Regions from separate parts of the Thermaerobacter sp. FW80 genome, predicted to be linked through region 3. Evidence: riboswitches for the same ligand, from Rfam matches in the RefSeq annotation. Region 3 holds a riboswitch; each other region holds the start of a gene.
The links. A riboswitch is a leader RNA that binds a small molecule or an ion and turns the genes downstream of it on or off. The one in region 3 is predicted to bind thiamine pyrophosphate.
Positions count from the first base shown of each region.

Region 1: another riboswitch for thiamine pyrophosphate. It lies ahead of E1B22_RS00955 (hypothetical protein); the one in region 3 lies ahead of E1B22_RS10295 (ECF transporter S component).
Region 2: another riboswitch for thiamine pyrophosphate. It lies ahead of tenA (thiaminase II); the one in region 3 lies ahead of E1B22_RS10295 (ECF transporter S component).
Region 4: another riboswitch for thiamine pyrophosphate. It lies ahead of thiD (bifunctional hydroxymethylpyrimidine kinase/phosphomethylpyrimidine kinase); the one in region 3 lies ahead of E1B22_RS10295 (ECF transporter S component).

Region 1 covers NZ_CP037895.1:227,676-231,640, forward strand. The annotation lists gene E1B22_RS00945 (IS256 family transposase) at 34-1,275, shown strand; gene E1B22_RS00950 (transposase) at 1,178-1,726, opposite strand; gene E1B22_RS13675 (hypothetical protein) at 1,978-2,112, shown strand; TPP riboswitch at 2,263-2,373, shown strand; gene E1B22_RS00955 (hypothetical protein) at 2,450-2,752, shown strand; gene E1B22_RS12810 (hypothetical protein) at 2,749-3,369, shown strand; gene E1B22_RS12815 (hypothetical protein) at 3,339-3,632, shown strand; gene E1B22_RS12820 (hypothetical protein) at 3,638-3,965, shown strand, end outside.
Region 2 covers NZ_CP037895.1:339,636-343,600, forward strand. The annotation lists gene E1B22_RS01390 (ABC transporter substrate-binding protein) at 1-917, opposite strand, end outside; gene E1B22_RS12830 (hypothetical protein) at 1,905-2,153, shown strand; gene E1B22_RS13680 (aspartyl-phosphate phosphatase Spo0E family protein) at 2,068-2,409, shown strand; TPP riboswitch at 2,523-2,638, shown strand; gene tenA (thiaminase II) at 2,741-3,427, shown strand; gene E1B22_RS01405 (adenosylcobinamide-GDP ribazoletransferase) at 3,458-3,826, shown strand; gene E1B22_RS01410 (2-keto-3-deoxygluconate permease) at 3,936-3,965, shown strand, end outside.
Region 3 covers NZ_CP037895.1:2,471,916-2,475,880, forward strand. The annotation lists gene E1B22_RS10290 (ATP-binding cassette domain-containing protein) at 1-850, opposite strand, end outside; gene E1B22_RS10295 (ECF transporter S component) at 867-1,463, opposite strand; TPP riboswitch at 1,611-1,730, opposite strand; gene E1B22_RS10300 (SDR family oxidoreductase) at 2,074-2,850, opposite strand; gene E1B22_RS10305 (thiamine pyrophosphate-binding protein) at 2,951-3,965, opposite strand, start outside.
Region 4 covers NZ_CP037895.1:328,141-332,105, reverse strand. The annotation lists gene thiM (hydroxyethylthiazole kinase) at 1-447, opposite strand, end outside; gene thiW (energy coupling factor transporter S component ThiW) at 610-1,209, opposite strand; gene thiD (bifunctional hydroxymethylpyrimidine kinase/phosphomethylpyrimidine kinase) at 1,202-2,203, opposite strand; TPP riboswitch at 2,338-2,447, opposite strand; gene E1B22_RS01340 (hypothetical protein) at 2,984-3,343, shown strand; gene E1B22_RS01335 (lysine exporter LysO family protein) at 3,328-3,965, shown strand, end outside.

The DNA.
Region 1 (3,965 bases), 710 kb from region 3:
CGAGTAATAGCTCGAAGGGAGGTCCGCTCACCGGTGACCGCTGATTTCAGGATGGCACTTCTCGAGCTTTTGCGCAAATACCAGGGGGAGCCGGAAGTCGATGCCCTGCGGGAAGGACTACGCTGGCTGGCCCAACAGCTCATGGAGCTCGAGGTGAGCGAACTCGTTGGCGCTCAGCGGTACGAGCGCACGGAAACGCGGAAGACGTACCGGAACGGCTATCGCTCCCGGCCCTGGGATACCCGCGTGGGCACCATCGAGCTGCGGATCCCCAAACTCCGCCAGGGCAGCTACTTCCCCAGCCTGCTGGAGCCCCGCCGGCGGGCAGAGCGGGCCCTGGTCGCCGTGGTGCAGGAGGCTTATGTGCAGGGTGTCAGCACCCGGAAGGTCGACGACCTGGTCCGGGCGTTGGGCCTGGACGGCATCAGCAAGAGTGAAGTCTCCCGGCTTTGTGCGGAACTGGACGAACAGATGGAGCGTTTCCGGAACCGCCCCCTGGAGAGCGAGTACCCCTACCTGTGGCTGGATGCCAAGCCGATCAAGGTACGGCAGGACCATCGCGTGGTGAACATGGCCGCGGTCATCGCCGTGGGGGTGACGCGAACCGGGCAGCGCGAGGTGCTGGGCTTTGACGTGGGCGCGGCCGAGACGTACGAGTTCTGGCTCGCGTTTCTCCGCAGCCTGGTGGCCCGAGGGCTCAAGGGCGTTCGCCTGGTCATCTCGGATGCCCACGAGGGACTCAAGCGCGTCATCAGCGAGGTGCTGGCGGGCGCCAGCTGGCAACGGTGCCGCGTGCACTTCATGCGGAACCTGCTGGCCCGGGTGCCCAAGCACGCCCAGCCGATGGTGGCGGCCCTGGTGCGAACGATCTTTGCTCAACCCGACCTGGCGTCTGCCCGGGAGCAGCTCGAACACGTGGCCGCCAACCTGGACCGACGATTCCCCCAGGCGGCCGCTCTGCTCCGGGATGCAATGGAGGACGTGCTGGCCTACATGGCGTTCCCGGCCGAGCACTGGCGCCGGATCCACTCGACGAACGTCCTGGAGCGGCTGAACCGGGAGTTGGCCCGGCGCTGTGACGTAGTGGGGATTTTCCCGAACGTCGCCGCGGCCCTGCGGCTACTGGGGGCTCTTCTGGAGGAGCAGCAGGATGAGTGGTTGGTGTCCCGGCGGTACTTCAGCCTGGAGTCCATGGCCAAGATCGATGCGAACCCACCCCGTGAGGACTCTCAGCTACACGAGAGTTCGGCAGCACTGAAGGTGCTGGCTGTCTGATCAACCCAACCCGGAGGGGACACGACTTTTCCACCACTTGACGGGACGTGACCTCCAGCACCTTCTGGATCCGGTTCAGCTCCCGCGCCCGCTCCCGGATCAACGCCCGCCGATAGCGCACCAGCTCCCGCAGCTCCCGCTGCTCCCGCGAGGGGACGAAGCTGGGCCGGAGCAGCCCGTGGCGCAGCAGATCACACAGCCAGGCGGCGTCGTGCACGTCGTCCGCCTTGCGGCCCGGGACCGCCTTGATGGGCTGCGCGTTGCAGACGAGGAGCTCGAAGCCGAATTTCTCCAGAATGTTGTACACGGGCTTCCAGTACGGGCCGGTGCTCTCCATGGCGACGTGCGTCACGCCCAGGGCCTCAAGCCATCGTCCCAGCTCGTGCAGTTCCTTGGTCATCGTCCCGTCGGTGCGGGTCTCCTGCACCTCGGGCGTGTGTACCGTGGCCACAAGCCCGCCGCGCGCTCGACGAGGACCTCCATCACTCGGCCCCTCCTTGCAGCGGGCGCGGCAGCCTGCAATCCTGAGACACGACCCCGCGTGCTCCCCGGAACACCGCCCCGGGGGCGACACACCGTGGTGCTTCCGGCTGCCGGGAGGCCGTCTTTTTTGCGGGCTCGTGGCACCAAGCCCCTGCCCAAGCCGAAAGGGCCCGCTGGGAAGCCGCGGCCTGCGAGATAGAGCGCCATTTCCGGCTCCGGGTGGAGGAGGTCAACCGGCTGATCGCCCGCTACAACCTGATCATGCCCATCCCCTGGCGGCAGCGTCGGAAGGTGCAGCCGGAGGCGGAGCTGGCCCGCTTCCGAGAAGAATGGGAGCATCTGAGGCCGGCGTAGGTGCGGTCCCGGCCGGCAGGACGCCTGCAGGATGGGGGCTGGGTCCGGCAGGAACTGCGCCCGCCAGCGCGAATGTTCTTTGCTTGGGTGTCGGACGCTCCGCCCTGTGCGCGGGTCCGGGGCGCCGGCGCCCGTTCCAAAAATCCAGCGCGGCGGTCCTGGGGGAGCTCGGGGAACCGGGCTGAGAGGGCGCCTAGTCCGGCGCCGACCCCTGCACCCGATCCGGGTAATACCGGCGTGGGGAACGGTTCACCGCCAGGTGCGTCCGCCACCCCGGCCGGGGTGGCATGCGTTTTCCCCGCCCCGCCTCCGCCCGCGCGGGAAGGAGGCCCCTGCCATGAGCCGACACCCGCTGCAGCACGGGTTGCTGGCCCTCATCGGGCTTACGGCCCTGCTCTATTACTTCCTCAGCGTCCGCGGCGACGCGCTCCTGCCTAAAGGCGCCTCCCTGGTATGGGGGTGGCTCCCCGGCTGGGTGCTGGCCCTGACGGTCCTGCTGGGCGTGGTGAGCCTGCTCTCCCTCCTCTGGGCCTACGCCCCCTTCGGGGCTTCCGGTCCGGAAGGCCGCACCCCTGCGGATCCGGCCGAACCGGGCGAGCAGCGCCCCGCCGACCCCCTCCCGCAAGGTGAGCGGCCGTGACCCTGCTGGTGCTGGCCCTCTACACGGCCGCCATGCTGGCCCTGGGCTACGCGGCGGCGCGCTACACCCAGCGCAGTCCGGCCGACTACTACCTGGCCGGCCGCAGCCTGGGGCTGGTAGCCTTTCCCCTGACCCAGTTCGCCACCCTGATGAGCGCCTTTGTGTTCCTGGGCTCGGGCGGCTGGGCGTACCGGCACGGGTTCGCCTGGTACCCGCCCATCGGCATCGAAGCCTTCCTGCGCGTGGCCATGGCCCTGGTAGGCTATCGCGCTTGGATCCTGGCTCGGCAGCACGGCGCGCTGACCCCGCCCGAGCTGCTGGGCCGCATCACCGGCAGCGAAGCGGTAAGGGTGCTGGTGGCGCTGGTGCAGCTCTTCTGGTCCGTGCCCTACCTGGCCATCCAGGCCGTGGGCGGGGGGCACCTGCTTAGCGCCCTCAGCGGGGGCGCCATCCCCTACGGCCTGGGAGCCCTGCTGATGACCCTGCTGTCCGCCGGGGACTGTGGGGCGGCCTGCAGGCGGTGGCCTGGACCGACGTGTTCCAGGGCTTGTTCATCGCGGTGGCGCTCCTGGTGGCGGTCCCCTACGTGTTCCACGCCCTGCCCGTCGCCGAGCTGACCCAGAAGCTGGCCCGGGAACTGCCCGGCATGCTGCAGCCCCAGGGCGCACAGGGCTTCTTTACGCCCCGCATGATGTTCAGCTTCATGCTGATGAACGTGCTGGCGGTACTGGCCTACCCGCAGGTGTTCAGAGAAGTACTTCGCCGCCCGCTCGGCCGAAGCGTTCCGGGCGCTGGCGGTATGGTGGCCGCCGCTGACGGCGGTGGTGGCCCTGGTGCCCGTGCTGCTGAGTGTGGGGCCGGGCCCTGTGGCCCGACCTGAAGGACGTGGACCAGGTGATCCCCCGGCTGGTGGGTGCCTACGCCCCGGCCTGGGTGGGCGGTGTGCTGCTGGGTGGGGCCCTTTCGGCCATGATGTCCACCAAGGACTCCATCCTGCTGACCATGGCCAGCATCCTGGATCACGACCTGCTGCGCCGCCGTGCGCCCGGCCCGGAACGGTCGCTGGCCCGGGCGCGGGCCCTTACCGGCCTGCTGTTGCTGGCCAGCTACCTTCTGGCCCTAACCCGGCCGCCCTCCATCGTGGATCTGGCGGTGTACTTCATCCAGGGTAACGCCCTGCTGGCGCCCGCCTTCCTGGCCGCCCTGTACGGCC
Region 2 (3,965 bases), 820 kb from region 3:
TGCTTGCTGGTCACCGTCCGGTGCCAGATGGACCAGTCGGTCCCCAGCAGCGACGGCTTGAGCACGCCCAGCTCGCGCGCCCGTGCGAAGAACTGGTACTCCTTCAGGAGCGCCTCCTTGTCCAGCACCAGCTTGCCCGTCTCGGGATCCTGCATCGCGCCGCCGTAGGCCAGGTAGAACATGTAGAAGTCCACACCCGCCTGCGGCCGCGTCCAGAAGCCCTGCCCCTCCGGCACGATGCCGCGATCCTGCAGCTGCTTGGCCAGGTCGAGCAGGTCATCCAGCGTGAACTCGCCCTTCTCGATGCGCTCCGGCAGCTGGGCGATCTGCTCGTCGGTCCATCCCAGCTGCTTGAGGTGCGACTTCCAGAAGTAGAGCGGCCGCGCCTCGGTATCCTGCGGGATGCCCCAGATCTTCCCGTCCAGCGTCACGGACTCCCACAGCGTCGGGAACACGTCCTGGTACACCGGGCTGTCCTTGACGTACTCGTCCAGCGGGATGATGTGCCCCGCCGCGGCCCACGGCGCCACGTCCTCGTGGCCGCTGAGGATGATGTCCGGCGCCTTCCCGGCCTCCGCCGCCAGGATGAAGCGCTGCTTATACTCGTCCCACGGCCGGTCCTCGTGGGTGCCTTCCAGCTGGACGCGGACGTTGGCGCCCTCCTGCTCGAGCTTCTGGTTGAGCCGATCGACGGCCTCCTTCAGGTTGTCGAACCGCCAGTGCTCCGTGGGCTTGCCGATGGTCATGGCGCGCAGGGTGACGGTCTGGACGCCCTGCTCCCCGCCGGACGAACCGGCACCGCCCGCCTCCTGGTCGCCGGCCGGCGCCTGGCTACCCTGGCCGCCGCAACCGGCCAGGAGCACCAGCGACGCCACGAGCACGGCAGCCAGCGCCCGCCACGGCGCGCGCCCGCCCACGACGCGCAGCGTCCTCCGCGACCTCCGCTCCGTCCACCGACCCACCACGAACGGTCACCTCCTGTTCCTGCCGACCCGTGCCTTCCGGTCCAGTCCGCAAGGACCCGCGCAGGCGCGCCTGGCTACCCCGCGGGGGTGATCCGCCGCGGCTTTGCGCTCGATGGGTTCGCCATCGGTTCGGCGATGAGGCGATGAACGGCTTGGCGGGGAGACCCGGCCAACGAGCCCCGCACGGAACGGGCGCCTCGCACCCGCCCCGGCGCACGGGTCCCTCTCGCCCGGCATGACGAACCGGCCGCATCTGCGCACGCGATCCGCCGCGAGCCGTCGTCCCCCGTCGCGCGGCTTCGGTCACGACGGGGTGGACCGCCACCGGTTGCGCGACAGGCCGTAGCCGGACATGCCACGCCCGGTCGGCTCGCATGTCGACCCTCTGCCGGTTGGCCCCGTCCAGGTGGCCGGTTCGTCGGCCGGTTCGGGATGCGATGTGCGCGCTGCGATCGACCCAGCGGGTCGATCCGTTCGGGACGACCTCGCGGCCGCCCACGCCTGGCGCACCGGTCCCCGGGACGCGCCGGGAACCGGCCGCCGACGAATCTCCGTCAATGACCGCTACAGGAAGGCTCGTGAACGTGACCGGCCTGTCCACGACCGGTCTGTTAGCAGACGAGCGCGACGAGTGCTAACAAGCAATTGGAATATATCCTCAAGCTAAACGGGATGTCAAGTTAAGGCACTCCCTGGCGGATCGCGATCCGGGCCGTGACGGGGGACGAGCCGCGCCACGCATTGGCGTCGGGCTCGATCATCTGCGTTGGGCCCGAACGGAAAGGCGGCGCGGTGGTGTCAATCGGGTGATGACCCGATGCCGCCGGCCGGCCCCGTCACCGTATGATGGTCGTCGTGGTGCCTACGGACAAGCAACCCAACCATCGCAGCGACCGTCGCAGCCCCGGCCACAAACCCCCGAGTTGGGCAGCGGCTGAATTGCGCAGGCAGATCCGGCACCAGCTCCGGCGATTGAAGGCCCTGCGCGATGCCATGGGTGCCGAAGGAGACCGCGAGCTCCTGGCCGCGATTCACGATGAGCTCGAGGTCCTGGCTCGTCTGTTGCGCACCCTGGAGATCTTGGAAGCGTTGGAGGGAAAACGTGGAGGCAAGGAGCCAGGGGACGAACCGGCCGCTGGCGGTCCGCCCCCGCACGCCGACGACGGTTCCGACCAACGGGCGGATTGAGGGCGGGCAGAATGAGGGCGATGGCCGTTCCGATGCCGGCCACCGCGCGAGCACCGGCCACCGGGGGGACGGGACACCCCCGTGGGGTCAGCTGGCGCGGGAGGTCGAGGACCTGCGGCGCGCCCTCATGAGCGCCGTCCAAGCGCCCACCGATCTCCGCCGGGAAGACGTCCTGGCCCTCAGCCAACGGCTCGACGATCTGATCGTCCGCGCCCAGCAGGCCCTGGCCGAACGGCGTCCTGTCCGCCAAGGGTGACGGCCGACGGCCCCAGGCCTCCTTCCGTTCGCGTTCCGCCCATCGCCTTCCGGGGGCCACGCGGCCCGGCAGGGACATGGCGAGGATCGCCGTATTCTACCCACTGTGAGATGAGAGGCCGCGGGGGGAGTCCGGGTCAACCGGGCTGAGAGGGCGACTGATCGGCGTCGCCGACCCCGATCACCGGATCCGGGTCATGCCGGCGTCGGGAGCGCGGTCCAAGGACCGGGCCGTTGGATGCGGCCGGGCATGCCTCCTGCCGCCGAGCTGCTCGGCGGCCTCTTTCGTTCTCCGCGGTGCTTCCACGCCACGGACGGGGGAGGGAGACGCCATGCCGGCGAGCAGGGGCACGGCCGAGCCGTTTCACCAGTGGCTCGACGCCCAGACGCGTACCCTTTGGGAGGCCATCTTCCAGCTCCCGTTTCTCCAGGAGCTGGCCGCCGGAACGCTGGCCAGGGATCGTTTCGCCTACTTCCTCGCCCAAGACGTCCTCTACCTCGAGCAATTTGCCAAGGTGCTGGCCCGCGGGGCCACCCTGGCAGACACCCCGAAGACGCGCGAGATGTTCCTCCGCCACGCGGCCAACGTCGCCCGGGTGGAAGAACGGCTGCACGCGGAACTGGCGTCGCGTCTCGGGTTGGACTGGGACGCTGTGCGTCAGAAGGAGCCCGCGCCGGTCACCGTCGCTTACACCGATCACCTGCTCCGAGTCGCCCACACGGGCGGACTCAGCGAGCTGGTCGCGGCGGTGCTGCCCTGCTACTGGGTCTATGCCCGGGTCGGGGAGCGCCTGGCGAATCGGCTGCCGGAGGACGAGATCTACCGGCGCTGGATCCTGACCTACGCCGATCGCGATTTCCACCGCAGCGTCGACGAACAACTGAGGCTGATCGATCGGCTTGCGACGGCCGCCGGCAGCAATGAACGGGAGCGCATGGAGCGGTGGTTCGCCCGCAGTCTCCGTTACGAGTGGATGTTCTGGGACCAGGCCTACCGCGATCTTGCCTGGCCGGTCTGAAGGGGTTCGATAGGTTGGTGAGGCCGCACCGTGACCGCGTTCTGGGCCGCCTTGCGCTTTCTGACGGTCCTGCCTGCGCCCGGCCGGCGCCCCTTGCAGGCACCCGCGCTGGGTCGAGCGGTGGGGTACTTCCCCCTGGTCGGCGTGATCCTCGGAGGACTCCTCGCAGCCGCCAACGCCGCCGTGACAGAGGTCATCCCCCCCGATGTCCGGGCCGTCCTCGTGGTCGGACTGGGACTCGCGTTGACCGGCGGCCTCCACTTCGACGGGTGGTTGGACACGTGCGACGGCTTGTTCGGAGGACACACCCCGGAGGAACGCCTCCGCATCATGCGGGATGAGCACGTGGGCGCCTTCGGCGTCGCTGGAGGCGGCCTCCTCCTCCTCGCGAAATCGTAGATCGTTGTGGCATGTTGCTAGGTTTCAGGTACAATTCCCATAGCGCTCCAACCTACCGTCACGGATACAGGCGTTGTCAATGATGCCAAGCAAAGGAGGGCCAACCCCGGTGGGGAGAGTTCCTATCGTTGATACTTTG
Region 3 (3,965 bases):
GCGGCCGCCAGATGCCGTAGGCCTCGATCTCCGCCCGATGTCGCCGGAAGACCACCGCGGGCTCGCCGTCGGCCAGCAGTCGTCCGCCCGGGGCCAGGAGGACGACGCGGTCGACCCAGTCCACCACGCCGTCCAGGTTGTGCTCGATCACGAGGACCGTGTGCCGGCGCGGGAGCCGCTGCAGGGTCTCCAGCACCAGGGCCCGGCCCGCAGGGTCCAGCTGCGCGGTGGGCTCGTCCAGCACGAGGAGGTCCGGCTCCAGGACCAGCACCGCCGCCAGGGCCAACCGCTGCTTCTGGCCCCCGGAGAGGGCCTGGATGGGGTGACCGAAGGGAAGGTCCAGCCCCGCCGCCGCGAGGGCCTGCGCCACCCGCGCCGGCATCTCGGCGGGCGGCACGCAGCGGTTCTCGAGGCCGAAGGCGACCTCTTCATCCACGGTGAACATGCAGAACTGGGCCTCGGGGTCCTGGAACAGCACGCCCGCCCGCCGCGCCGGGTGCAGCTCGCCCGTGACCCGGGCCTCGATCACCGACAGGATGAGGCCGCCCAGCGCCAGGGCCAGGGTGCTCTTCCCCGAGCCGCTGGGCCCCAGCAGCAACACGCGCTGCCCCGCCGGGATGGCCAGCGTCACGTCCCGCAGGGCCGGCTCCCGTCGATCGGGGTAGCGGACGCTCAGCCCACGGCAGGACGCCGCCGGGGCCACCCCCGCCGGGTCGACCCCTGCCGCGCCCTCCCCGCCTACCCGGCCGGCGGGCTGCCGGCCGGCGGACGAGGACGGCTCCACCGCGGCCGTGGCGCAGGATGGGCCGACCCCGCCTGCGGTCGAGCGCGCCGTATCGTCCCACGGCATCGGCTGGCACCTCGCCTCATCCGGCCACGCCGGGGCCCTGATCCTGCCGGCCGCGCACCACCGCATAGGCATTGAGGGCCCCGGTCCGCACCAAGCCGTCGACCAGCACCTTGCCCAGCAGGCCGGCGACCACGGCGCCGCTCAGGAGCCGCACCGCCGCAGCGGCCACCAGGGTTCCGGCGCGCATCCCGGTGAAGTAGCCCGTCAGGGCGTCGAGGGGCAGGCTGCCCACCGCCGCCAGGGCGCCGGCCAGCGCCAGGGCGGGCAGGTCGAACCGGCGATAGCGGAACGCGGCCAGGGCCACCTCCGCGCCGAGTCCCTGCAACCCGCCGTAGAGCAGCACCCACAGCACGTCGGGGCTGCCCAGCGCCAGTTCCCCGGCCGCGGCCAGGAGCTCCGCCCAGAAGGCGACGCCGGGCTTCTGGATGATGTAGGCCGCCACCGTGCTGGCGATGAACCAGACGCCGTAGGTGAGCTCCGCCACCACCGGATGGACCGCCCGGGCCACGTCCCACAGCGCCCAGGCGTTGATGTACAGGACGGAACAGGCCGCGGCCACGAAGGCCAACATGACGATCTCGCGGAACTGCAATCGGCGGGACGAACCGGCCATGCGCAACGCCCCCTTCGCCGTAGCGGGGCGGGACCGGGGGCTCGCGGGACGGCCGGCGGCAGGGCGGCAAGGCGCCGTGGGTCGCCGGAGGACGCCGAGGAACGAAAAACCACCTCCGGCAGGAGGTGGTGCTCGTCATGCCGTCCAGGCGGCCATGCGGTACCTTCCTCACGCCGGTATTACCCGGATCGAGTCCGAAGGGTAGCGCCCCTGCAGCCTGCGGCTGCCGCGCTTCTCAGCCCGTAGCGGGCACCCCCGGTACCGACATCCCGTTGGATTGTCACCTCGATGATAGGCCGCGCGGTCCAAAGCCGTCAACGCCGGGCGACCCACACGTGTTGAGCTAGGGCCCACCGGGCGGTCCCGCTGCCGGCGGGTGGCCCCGCGCCACGCCCGCGCCGCCGGCCCCGCCCGCGGCCGCCCCCCGCAGCCCGCGTTCTGGCCGAGGGGTTCGCGCCACGCGATGTGCACCCCAGCAGCCCCGCCCGCGGCCGCCGCCACCCCTCAACCCCCTGGTGCCGCTGGTTCCCACCGCACCCGACGCACCCCACGCGACGCCCCCCCGGCCGGGGACCGCAAGGGCCCGGCGTCGACGCACCACCGGCAGGCCTCAGACCGCGGTCATCCCGCCATCGACGGCCAGCACCTGCCCGGTGATGTACGACCCCGCTTCGGAGGCGAAGAGCAGCGCCGCTCCCTGCAGGTCCCGCTCGCCACCCAGGCGCCGGAGGGGCACGGACTGCTCGATCACCGACCCGTACTGGGCCAGGATGCCCCGGGTCATCTTCGTCGGGAAGAACCCCGGGGCGATGCAGTTCACCGTGATCCCGTGCTCCGCCAGCTTGGCCGCCAGGTCGCGGGTGAAGTTGATGACGCCGGCCTTCGCCGTGTTGTAGGGCAGGGTCTGCATCACCCGGGGATCGCTGCCCCGCAGCCCCGCGATGGAGGCGACGTTGATGATCCGGCCGCCGCGGCCCTGCTGGATCATCACCCGCGCGGCCTCCCGGCTCATGTAGAAGGTGCCGTGCAGGTTGGTGCGGATCACCTTGTCCCAGGCCTCCAGGGGGATGTCGAAGAGGGGGGCGCCCCAGGTGGCGCCGGCGTTGTTGACCAGGATGTCCAGGCCGCCGAAGGCGTCCACCACCCGGCGGACCGCCGCGACCACCTGCTCGTAGTCCGTGACGTCGCAGCGCACGGCCAGGCAGCGGATGCCCTGGCCGCGGAGCCGCTCCTCCGCCTCGCGCAGCCCCTCTTCCTTGCGGGCGGTGATGGCGACGGCGGCGCCCGCCTCCCCCAGCCCCTGGGCGATCTGCAGGCCCAGGCCGCGGCTCCCCCCCGTCACCAGCGCCACCTTGCCGTCGAGGCGGAAACGGTCGAGCACGCCCATGGGTGGACCTCCCCGTTGCGAGCGCCGGCCCGGCCCCGTCGACCGCGGGCCGGCTCGCTGGCAGCCGGTCCGCGTCCGGCGGCCGGCCCGCAGCGGCACCTCACACCGCGATGGCCCCAGCCCGGAAGTCCGAGGTCCCCATCTTCACGTTGACCAGGGCCGGCTTGCCCGCGACCAGGGCCCGTTCCAGGGCCGGGCGGACGTCGTCCGGCCGCTCGACCCACTCGCCGTGGCCGCCGAGGGCGGCGACCACCTGGTCGTACCGGGCGTGGCTCAGGGCGGTGGCGACGGCCCGGTCGGCGCCGAAGAGCTGGACCTGCAGGCGACGGATCTGGGTCCACGCCGCGTCGTTGCCCACCACGGCCACGAAGGGAAGACCTTGGCGGACGGCGGCCTCGTACTCCAGCAGGTCCAGGCCTGCCGCGCCGTCCCCCAGCAGCACCACCACCGGCTCGTCGGGCCGCAGGACCCGGGCCGCCAGGACGAAGCCCATCCCCACCCCGAGCGTGCCCAGCGGGCCGGGGTCCAGCCAGCCGGCGGGGTATCGCCGCGGCCGCACCACCTTGGCCGCCGTGCCGACGAAGTCGCCGCCGTCTCCGATCACCGTGGCCCCCGGCGGCAGGGCGGCGTCGATCTCGGCGCACAGCCGCAGGGGGTCGACCGGGACCGCGTCGCTGGTCAACCCGGGCCGCATCCGGGCGGCCCGCCGCTCCTCCGCCTCGCGCAGGCGCTCCAGCCACCGCCGGCGTTCGGCCGGTTCGTCCGGATCGAGGCCGGCTTCCAGCAGCTGATCCAACACCGTGCCCGCATCGCCCACCAGGCCGACCTCCACGTCCCGATTGCGGCCGAGCTCGCCGGGATCGAGGTCGATCTGGATCAACCGGGCCTCGTCGTGGATCGCCCTGCCGTAGTCGACACGGAAGTCCAGGGGCGTCCCCGCCACCAGGACCACATCGGCGTCGGCCAGGGCCTCCTTGCGGCAGAGCTGGAAGAACCCCGCATCCCCCGGTCCCAGCACGCCGCGGGCCATCCCGTTGGTGAACACCGGGACCTGACCCGACTCCGCGAACCGCGCCACCGCCCGGGGATCGGGGGACCAGTGGACCTGGCTGCCC
Region 4 (3,965 bases), 810 kb from region 3:
GGCGACGTCGGTGCGCAGGGGCGTGAACCCTGCCCCGACCGGGTCCAGCACGACCGCCAGTCCACGGCGGCGCGCCTCGGCCTGCGCCGCCCGGAAGACCGCGGCGTCGTGCGCCCGCAGGCTACCGATGTTGAGGACCAGGGCCCCGGCGGCCCCCGCGATGGTGGGGAACTCGGCGGGTTCGGGGGCCATCAGGGGCGACGCCCCGAGTGCCAGGGTGATGTTGGCCGTCCAGTGCATGACCACCTGGTTGGTCAGGTGGTGGATCAGGGGACGACGCCGGCGCAACCGTCCGAGCACCTCGCGCGCCGCCGCCTCCCATGGCGGCGGCGTCGACGCGGGCTGGACGGGCGACGCCTCCGGGTTCCGCCCCCGGGTGGGGTGGGGTCCCACCGGGGATGCGGACGCCGGGCTCCGGTCGTCGACGGGCGTTTCGCGATGGATCATCGAGGGCCCCTCCTTCGCACGGCTCTGCCCAGGCCGCAGCCGGCCCGAGCCCCCCTGCCGCCTCCGCCGCACGCCCTTCTCCCGCGGCCGACGGCGAACCGAGCGCCGGGGCCGGTTCGTCGCGGGACGAACCGGCCCCCAGGCCCCACCTGCTTCCCGCCATCAGCGGGCGGCCGGCCCCTGCCCGCCGCCAGGGGGTTCCGTCGATCGCAGGCCAGGGGGCTCCATCGGCGGCAGCCAGCGCAGCAGCAGGCCTGCCACCAGGGCCCCCAGCAGGCTGCTGACGCCGAAGGGCACCACGTAGAAGAACCAGGCCCCCGTCGTCTGGCCCAGGAGCCACCGGGCCAGGGGAAAGGCGACGAGGCCGCCCACCAGGCCGGTCCCCAGTACCTCGCCGGCCATCGCGGCGACGGGACGACGCCAGACCCGGTGTGCCAAGCCGGCCAGGGCCGCGCCGAAGAGGCTACCGGGGAACGCCAGGAGCGTGCCAAGGCCCAGCAGGTTGCGCAGAAGACTGATCCCGAAGGCCACGGCGACGGCACCGCCGGGGCCGAACCAGACGGCGGCCAGCACGTTGACGGCATGCTGCACGGGCGTGGCCGTGGCCACGCCGACGGGGACGCGGATCATCCCCGCCAGCACGGTGCCGAGGGCGATCAGCACCGCGGCCCGGGCCAGGGTGCGCAGCTGGCTGGCGGGACCCGCTGGCGCTTCCGCCGGTCCGTCGCCCTTCGCCGAGGCCGCGGCGGGAGCCCTACGCATCCCTCGCCACCCGGCCCGCACCACCCGGTGGCGCCCCCTCCTGGTTCGACGTGGGGGGCTGCTCGCCGCGTCCCCCGGTGCCTCCGTCGGGGTCCGCCGGGGATGCGGCCGCGGCGGCCGATGCGGGCCCGGCCGCCGGCTCCCAGGGGTAGAAGGAGCACGTCGGGCCGTGGCCGCGGCCGATGGCCGGCGCGCGTCGGATCGCCTCGGTGATGTACGCCTTGGCCTCCTGCAGGGCGCGCAAGACCGGGTAGCCCCGGGCGAGGTACGCGGTGATGGCCGCCGAGAAGGTGCAGCCGGTGCCGTGGGTCGACCGGGTGACGATGCGGGGCGCCCGGAGCAGGTGCCACTCCCGGCCGTCGTAGACCACGTCGACGGCCTCGGCGGCGTCTTCCGCCACGTGGCCGCCCTTGACCACCGCCCAGCGCGCCCCCAGCGCGTGGAGCGCCCGGGCCGCGCGCCGCGCGTCGTCCAGGCTGCGGACCGGGATGCCGCTGAGTTCCTCCGCCTCGTGGCGGTTGGGCGTCAGGACCGTGGCCAGGGGCAGGAGCAGCCGCCGCACCGCGTCCCGCGCCGGTTCGTCCAGGAGGGGGGCGCCGCTCTTGGCGATCATCACCGGGTCGACCACCAGGGGGAAGGGACCCAGGCGATCCCGCCAGTAGCGGATGCGCTCGGCCACCGCCTCGACGATGGCCGTGGTGCCCAGCATGCCCGTCTTGGCGGCGTCGGTCCCGATGTCGTCCAGGACTGCGTCGATCTGGGCGGCCACCATCTCCGGGGGCACCAGGTGGACATCCCGCACCCCCTCGGTGTTCTGGGCCGTCAGGGCGGTGATGGCCGACGTGCCGAAGACCCGCAGGGCGTTGAAGGTCTTGAGGTCCGCCTGGATCCCCGCGCCGCCGCCGCTGTCGGAGCCGGCGATGGTCATGGCCCGGGGCGGGGGGGCCGCGGGGCCGGTTCGTCCGGAGGAACCGGCGAGGGTCGAGGCGACCATGGCGCGTCGCTCCCTTCATGGCGTCGGTGGGGGTCCCGGCTGCCGGGGAAGGACGGGGTGCGGGGCATCACGAAAGAAGGGCCGCGGGAAGAACGCGGCCCCGGTGCCTGGAAGCGATCGAGCGGCGATCGTCGAGGCTGGACCGCACCGTTCCCTCCGGTGGCATTACCCACGTCAGGTTCGAGGGGTTCGAGCCGCTGGGCTCGTCTCAGCCGGCGTGACGCCAGCACCCCCACGGTGCTACCATCTCCAGTATCGGATCCCGCCGGCCCCAGGTCAACGGCTCCCGGTCGACGGGGGTCGGAATCGGCGCCTGCCCCGCCCGAGCGGGAGTGGGGACCGGTACCCCAACCCCGCGAGCGGGAGTCGCAACCGGTGCCCGACCCCGCGAACGGGAGCCCGAGCCGTCGCCCGACCCGCCCGTCGAGCGCCGTCGCGGCGGGGGCCGCCACCGGCGGCATGTCCACGATGAAGGGCGCCAGGGTGACCCGCCCGCGCGGCGCGGTCGCGGCGTTGGGGGGGCGGCGCGCGGCGCCGGCCGCGGCGGCCGGGCAGCGGCGCGCAACGGTCGCACGGCGGGTGGGCGGGAACCGCGGTGACCGGGGTGAGGGGAGAACGGACGTGCAAGGAAAGCAGCGGTCAGCCCGACGCCCCGGCAGCGCGGGGGCGGGAACCAGGGCGCGTCCGACGGAGCGGGGCCGCCGACGCACCCAGCGGTCCGACGCGCCTGGGGACGCGACGGCGAGCACCGGCGGGACGCCGGGGAAGCGAGGGAACGACGTGCGGGAACGACTGAAGCCCCTGGTCCGGGGCATGGCGTTGGTGGCGTTCGCGGCGATCGCCGTGCTGTGGCAGCGGCGCACCGGCGGCTCCGTCGCCGGGCTGGTGGTGGCGACGGCGGGGATGGCGGTGGCGCTGGTGGCCGCGGTGGCGCTCTTCGCCCGGGTGATGTCCGGACTCCAGCGGCGGGGCGCGGAGGTGGGTGCGGGCGGGGTGCCGGCGGGACCGTGGCCCCCGGCTGGCGCGGGCGACCGGGGCGGCTCCCCCGCCCGTCGAGGTCGGGGAGCGGCCGTCGCCGGCTCCCGCCGTCCCCGGCGCCCCACCCGGAAGAGCGGGGGAGGCCCATGGCGGGCGTCCTGATCGCCCTCGCCGCCGGCATGGCGGCGGGGCGGGCCGGCCTCGTCCGGCACCGCGTCGAGGCCTGGGGGCCGACGGCATCCCGCTGGGCGTTGGGGCTCATGCTGGCGTGCATCGGATTGCGGCTGGGCCTCGATCCGGCGGTCGGCGGGCAGCTCGGTCGGCTGGGCGTCCAGGCCGCGGTGTTCGCGGTCGCGACGGCCGGCGGCGCGGTGGTGGCGGGGATCCTCGCGGCGGGCGGGATGGCCCTGGTGCGGAGGCGGCTTGCACGGGGCCGGATCGCGCCGCGACGGGTCCCGGGGCGCGGGACCGCTCCCACGGCGTCAAGGACGGACTCGGGGGCCGACGGGACGGCGGCCGGGGCAGGGGCGCCCCGCCCGGTGGCACCGGGCCCCGCGGTCGCGGCGCTGCGGATGAGCGGGGCGGCCGTGCTGGCGGTGGCCGCCGGTTGGGCGGCCGGAGGGCTCGTCCTCCACCTGGCGGGCTCGCCGGACGCGGTGGCCGGAACCCTGGCCGGGACCCCGGTCGCGAGCGGCTTCGATGCCGGGGCCGTCGCAGCCGGTTCGTCCGCAGTCGCCGACCCGACCAGGGACGGGGCGGGGCCGGGGATCGCCCTGGTGCACTG